3 regions of the Acerihabitans sp. TG2 genome follow, and region 1 is predicted to be linked to each of the others. Evidence: predicted binding sites of a transcription regulator. Region 1 holds the regulator's gene; each other region holds the start of a gene.

Evidence for each region. Region 1 encodes LexA, which represses DNA repair genes until DNA is damaged. Its sites were predicted from a motif close to TNCTGTATGTACATACAGNA; they were not measured.
Region 2: rmuC (DNA recombination protein RmuC) is a predicted target of LexA. The motif match lies at 1,229-1,248, and genes of this name have one in related genera.
Region 3: SJI19_RS08780 (DNA translocase FtsK 4TM domain-containing protein) is a predicted target of LexA. The motif match lies at 1,113-1,132, and genes of this name have one in related genera.

The regions. Positions count from the first base shown of each region.
Region 1 covers NZ_JAYGJO010000032.1:14,646-16,918, forward strand. The annotation lists gene SJI19_RS21120 (CsbD family protein) at 59-268, opposite strand; gene lexA (transcriptional repressor LexA) at 649-1,257, opposite strand; gene SJI19_RS21130 (diacylglycerol kinase) at 1,378-1,746, opposite strand; gene plsB (glycerol-3-phosphate 1-O-acyltransferase PlsB) at 1,871-2,273, shown strand, end outside.
Region 2 covers NZ_JAYGJO010000004.1:12,658-14,930, forward strand. The annotation lists gene rmuC (DNA recombination protein RmuC) at 1-1,186, opposite strand, end outside; gene udp (uridine phosphorylase) at 1,394-2,158, opposite strand.
Region 3 covers NZ_JAYGJO010000007.1:120,660-122,932, reverse strand. The annotation lists gene SJI19_RS08780 (DNA translocase FtsK 4TM domain-containing protein) at 1-1,039, opposite strand, end outside; gene lrp (leucine-responsive transcriptional regulator Lrp) at 1,173-1,667, opposite strand; gene trxB (thioredoxin-disulfide reductase) at 2,098-2,273, shown strand, end outside.

The DNA of each region.
Region 1 (2,273 bases):
AAGAATAAGCTAAAACAAAAGGCCTATCTTATGGCGCCCCTCCTTGGCCTATAAACCGCTACCACCGAAATTTATTGCGGATTTCCCAATTTTTAACTTCTGTTTCAGCAACGTCTTTACCATAGCCATAGCGTTCCTGAAGTTTACCGATAAGTTGATCGCGTTTGCCTTCAACCACAGTTAAATCATCGTCAGTCAATTTACCCCACTGTTCTTTTATTTTACCGGTAAACTGCTTCCAATTACCGCTAGTTTGATCTTTATTCATAAAAGCCTCCTTGGATTGGACTGATAATTCACTTTGTTAATCGACTAAATAGGATTTCAACACCTATGTTCTATTCATTGATTAACACTACAATCTAATTATAGCAGAGGATTGGCGATAGGCATTATAGTGGGGCAAAATAGTGGGGCAAAACAGTGCAGTAAAATAGTGCAGCAAATTTGAACGCAACTTCTCGCGGCCCCGTTAAGGGTGAGGCCCACGGAAGGACCGAATATTGCAACGCACCGACAGCTTGAAGTATGACGGGTATAAACAGCGGTGAGTGAAAGGCATAATAGGCGTTGTCAAACAGGCCCGGTGCCGGAGAAACGCTCATCCATAACCGGACCACATTGAGTCATGTAGGGAAAAAACCGTCGTTAAATCCAGTTCCCATTACGGATCACGCCGACCGCCAGCCCTTCGATAGACAGTTCCTGCTGGCGAAGGTCAACGATAATAGGTGAGAATTCGCTGTTTTCTGGTAATAACTCCACGATATTGCCATGTTTTTTGAGACGCTTTACCGTAACTTCATCGTTGATACGCGCCACCACGACCTGTCCGTTATGCGCATCCTGGGTTTTGTGCACCGCCAGAAGATCGCCATCCATGATGCCGATATCCTTCATTGACATCCCACTGACCCGCAGCAGGAAATCAGCATGCGGCTTAAACAGGTCAGGATCTATTTGGTAGTAGCTTTCAATGTGCTGCTCCGCCAACAAGGGTTCGCCAGCAGCGACACGGCCAACCAGCGGCAGCCCGGTTTCTTCTTCGATCAATAACCGGATGCCGCGAGAGGCACCGGAGACAATTTCTATCGCGCCTTTACGCGCCAGCGCCTTGAGGTGTTCCTCAGCGGCATTGGGGGATTTGAACCCCAGACGCTGTGCGATCTCCGCACGGGTCGGCGGCATACCGGTTTGCGATATATGATCGCGTATAAGCTCAAAAACCTCTTGTTGTCTGGCGGTTAACGCTTTCATTCCATCCCCTGTTTGTTTATACAGTCTTTCTGAGAGTATATACAGGTCTGATGCAATTGAAAACCATCAACGTAGCAAAACATCATAAATCCCGGCCGCCAAGCCGCTAAAAACGGCAGTTTATCCAAGATGCGTCCACAGTAACGTCACCCAGATAAATACCGATAGAACGATCGCCAGAGTCACGGCCGCCGATCCTAAATCTTTTGCCCGGCCGGAGAGTGGATGCTGTTCCGGCCCGATACGGTCCACTACCGCTTCAATAGCGCTATTGATGATCTCCACCAACACCACCAACCATACTGACCCGATCAATAAAATACGCGAAATAGCGTCTGTTTCGAGATAACATGCAAGGATAATCGCAATGACGGCAACCACAACTTCCTGACGGAAGGCGGCTTCATGACGCCAAGCGGCGCAAAATCCTTTAATTGAGTATCCCGTGGCCTTGTAAATACGCGCCAGCCCGGAGGTTTGATTTGCCATGATTCCATGCACAGAGTGAAATAGCGCTCATCTTACCGTTTCTTCGCGTTCGTATCACCACAGATCTGACGCGCGGTTTCTGGTATTCTTGTGTCGCAATGCTAACAAGAGGCTTCACAAAAATATGTCAGGCTGGCGAACCATTTATTATACGTTGTTGGATCTACCGCTCAGGCTGTTGGTGAAAAGCAAAGTTATTCCCGCAAATCCACCGGAAGACGCCGGTCTGGATCCCTTGCGGCCAATAATGTATGTGTTACCTTATAATTCAAAGGCAGACCTGCTCACCTTACGTGCCCAATGTCTGCAACTTCGGTTGCCGGACCCACTGGTTCCATTGGAGATCGACGGTGTCACGCTAGCACGCTACGTCTTTATTCACGATGGCCCGCGAGTATTTCCTTATTTCACCGAAAAAAGTGAGTCGGTGAAAATTTTTCACGACTATCTGGATTTGCATCGCAGCAACCCGCAGCTCGATGTGCAGATGGTGCCCGTGTCAATCATGTTCGGCCGTTCCCCCGGGC
Region 2 (2,273 bases), on a different contig from region 1:
AGCGCCACAAGTTATTAATCGTGCGCAGTGCCACCAGTAGGGTGGTAGGGCTGACCAGCATGATATTTTGCTTTAACGCTTCGTCAATCAATTCAGGCTGCCGATCGATAGCCAGCATAAAGGCTGGCTCAATAGGGACAAACATCAACACATAATCCAACGAGCGTAAACCGGGTAATTGTTGGTAATCTTTTCTGCCCAGCAACCGCATATGGCCACGCAGTGAATTAATATGTTCCAGCAGTGCTGATTGCCGCTCACCATCGTCATCGCTGTTAAAAAAACGTTCATAGGCCACCAGCGACATTTTGGCGTCGATGACCACATCTTTACCCTGGGGCAAACGCACAATCACATCTGGCTGCATGCGGTGGGTGTCGTCGAGTTGAATATTCACCTGAGTCTGATATTCGTAGCCTTCACGAAGGCCGGACGCCTCAAGGACCCGGCTCAATACCACCTCGCCCCAGTTACCCTGGGTTTTATTATCGCCTTTCAGCGCGCGAGTCAGGTTCACCGCCTCACGGGCCATCTCGGCGTTAAGCTGTTGCAAGTTGCGGATTTCATGGGTCAGGGTATGACGTTCGCGCGCCTCCTGGCCAAAACTATCCTGGACCTGGCGCCGAAAACCGTCCAACTGCTCACGCAGGGGGACCAGTAACAGATCCAGGCTCTGGCGATTGAGCTCATCCACCTTGCGCCCGCTTTGCTCGAAAATCCGGTTGGCCAGATTCTCAAACTGCCCGGAGAGTCTTTGCTCGCTATTGATCAGCAAACGTTGTTTTTCTTCAGCGCCCAGACGAGTCTCTTCAAGGCGAATGGTCACTTCGCGCAGCTCCGCTTCCTGGGCGCTGTTCACCTCCCGTTGCGCCCGGAGCTCCTGGTCCAGTTGTTCACACTCCTGGCGCCAATGCGCCAACGGCGCCAGACGCTCCTCGGCGGTGGCCAGGCGCGCGTAAAGATCGCGCATCTCCCGCTCGCCGGTCCGTAGCTGTTGCTCACACTGGAGATAAGCGGACTGCGAGCGTTCAAGTTCCTGCTGCGTTGAGGCCAGCAACTGCGCCTGCAAACGCAGCTCGGTGCGATCTTGTCCCTGCCGTTTCTGGCTGCCGATAACCGCAACCCACCACCCCACCAGCGCGCCGATGGTCGCACCACCGACGGCAAATAACAGGTCAAAATCCATATTACCTCCGCCTAAATAATTCTGACCATCACGGTAAGAGGTAACTGTATAAATGTCCAGCGTATTTTACCAGGCAAACAACAGGGCAAACAATTGAATGCCAAGCGTGCCCGGGGCCAGCAAAGCCAAGGCTCAGACCACGGCGAGCGCCAAATTTGCGACCAGTCAAAACATACCGGCCGCAGGTGATGTTATATTAAGCGAAGATTAGGCTAACAGCAGGCGTGCGGCCGCCACAACGATGGCCACGGCTTGGCTTTCGGTTTGTTGCATCGCTTCGGTGCTGGGAATTTCCTGTTGCGTACGGTTGACTATCACGCCCGCCACCATGCCAGCCCGGAGCCCCTGAGTGGCGCACATGGTGAGCAACGTGGCGGATTCCATTTCATAGTTCATAACACCCAGGTCTTGCCACTCCTGCATGGAGCCTTTAAACCGTCTGATTACCCGGCCGGAGTAGGTGTCATAGCGCTCCTGGCCTGGATAAAAAGTATCCGACGAGGCGGTAATGCCGATATGAACCTTGGCATTGGCGGTATTCGCTGCCGTCACCAGTGCGGTGGTGCAGCTAAAATCGGCCACTGCGGGGTACTCCAACGGCGCGAAATGCTGGCTGGCACCGTCGAGGCGCACAGCAGCAGTGGTGACCAAGACATCACCCACGGCGATGTGGGATTGTATGGCCCCGGTGGTTCCTACCCGAAGGAAGGTCCTAATCCCCAATTGCGCCAGCTCCTCAACGGCAATCGAGGTGGAAGGACCACCAATGCCGGTCGAACAGATGATAACCGGCTTACCAGCCAACTCGGCTCGCCAGGTGGTAAACTCCCGGTGAGTCGCCAAATGGGTCGGTTTGTCCATCAGCCGGGCGATTTTTTCGACCCGCTGGGGATCACCAGGCACGATGGCCAAACTGGCACCCTGTAAATCGGCATGGGTGAGGCCAAGATGGAAAACGTCGGATAAAGACATAGCAGATACCTCGGAAATTAAGCTGTTAGTGCGTAAATAAGCCTGTGATTATCCCCGTTTCAGCTGATAAAGTCCTGTAGACGCTTCACAAACAAAGCGCAATACCCGTTGACTG
Region 3 (2,273 bases), on a different contig from region 1:
AGGACTGTTCGTCGTAGGCAACAGAGGGTACGATCGGCCCTGTTATCGTGGATACGTCCGCAGGGTTGGCGATCACAGGGGTCGTCAACTCACCGCTCATCCTGTTTTGTGATACCAGCCCCTTGGCAACGCTGTCCACCAAATTGTTGTCTGAGGGCGCTGCGACCTCAGGGTGAGCCGTGGTGGCCGCTGGCCCAGGCACCGTTCCGATAGCCGCCGGTGCCACAGCATTGGCCAATACCGCGCGGTTAGCATCCCGCGTCATCGCAGGTGAAAAGAGCGGGTCGTCAAGGTCAACCACGGTGTTTTTCAGTGAATCCCCTGAGTCGCTCACCGCTGAAACCGTTTCCCCATCGCCATCGTTGGCATCATCATAGCGATTGTCATCATCATAACAATCGTCATAATCCTGTTCGTCACGACGCGATCGGTTTGACATAAACGTCAGGCATCCCATGACTACGCCACCGATTTTTTCAGCGATGGTCAGCCAGGACCAGCCGGTAAACAGCGTCAACCCCGACGCCCAGACACACAGCAGCGTCAGGGTAGCCCCGATGCCATTAAACCAGGGCAACATCGCGTTACTGAGCAGGCTACCGATAACACCACCGGAGGCGAAGTAGTACAAATCGTCAACATTCAGCGCAGCTAAGCCGCATGAGGTGAGGATGAGCGCCAGTGAGCCGATCAAGCGCAATGACAGGGCGAAATAATCGACGTAATCCTGTTCCTCACGCTGACGAAACGACGTCCAGCAGAAAATCAACATGATCGGTGGCAAGGCGTAGGCCAGTACCCCGAAGGTAAAAAATAGTGTATCGGCCAGCCACGCCCCTACCCCGCCACCCAGGTTGTGGATAGGCCCATGCCAGGCGGTTTGCGACCAACTGGGGTCGGAAGGGTCAAAGCTGACCAGGGAAATCATCAAATAGAGGGCAAAAATAGCCATGACCACCAGCACAGCCTCGAGTAACCGACGGCCGCTGCTGAGTTTTTTTAGTACTACGTCTTTATCTTCCGTATATTCCTGGCTCAAGAAAGGCTCTCCAGGGTTCTCTAAACCGCTATATTTGCTTAAATAACAGCGCCGGAAGGCTTACCGGCGCTGAAACTGTATGGATGCACAGGAGTGTAACTAAAAATCGCCCGTTTTGCACCTGTGTTGTTACTCAACGCGTTTTAATCACCAAACGATTGCTCTGTTTTACTTCTTCCATCACCACGTAGGTGCGGGTATCGTTTACTCCCGGCAGACGCAGCAGCGTCTCGCCGAGCAGCTTACGGTAGGCTGACATATCCGGCACCCGTGTTTTTAGCAGGTAGTCGAAATCACCCGACACCAAATGACATTCCTGAATCTCTTCAAGCTTTTGTACGGCGGTATTAAATTGCTCAAACACATCGGGTGCGCCCCGGTTAAGGGTTATTTCTACAAACACCAATAAAGACGCATCCAGGTAATGTGGATTAAGTAAAGCGGTATAACCTTGAATGAAACCCTGGCGCTCCAGGCGCCGCACGCGTTCCAGACAAGGGGTCGGGGATAAACCTACCCGTTTTGACAGTTCAACGTTGGAAATACGTCCATCCTTTTGCAGTTCATTGAGGATGTTACGGTCAATTCGGTCGAGATCCTTTCCCGGGCGTTTCTTATTATCTACCATTATTGTTTGTCTCTCTAAATTCCTTCCCTGAGCTTGCCACACCCCTGCAGACTTCAATGTATCAGGGTTTGATTGAAGACCCTTGTCTGTTTTTTTTTTAGGTCATCTGCGTCTACTACCATGCATACTGCCTGTTCAAACCCATATCTTCATTTCTTCTTACCCTGATGTTTTCGCAAAAGCACAGCGGATTGTCAAAGTAAAACAACGAAAATCAGAACAACATGCCAAATAAAACCAATCACAGCGCTAACTCAGGGGCTTAACCAGTTTTTTTTTCATGAATAGGTCCTATCTACCACTTAAATCGGCGGATCAATAGTCTGTAACGATGATAAAAATAGCTAACAACCTTTTGCATCCTATGCAGAGTCTGGTAATTTTCTTACAATCTACCCGTTGAAGTGTGTGCGGTATAAACGAGGAAAACATGTCTACGGTGAAACACAGTAAATTACTTATCCTGGGGTCTGGGCCTGCGGGTTACACGGCTGCAGTCTACGCCGCTCGCGCCAATCTGCATCCGGTGCTGATAACCGGCATGGAACAGGGTGGCCAATTAACCACCACCACCGAGGTAGAAAACTGGCCGGGAGACCCCGAAGG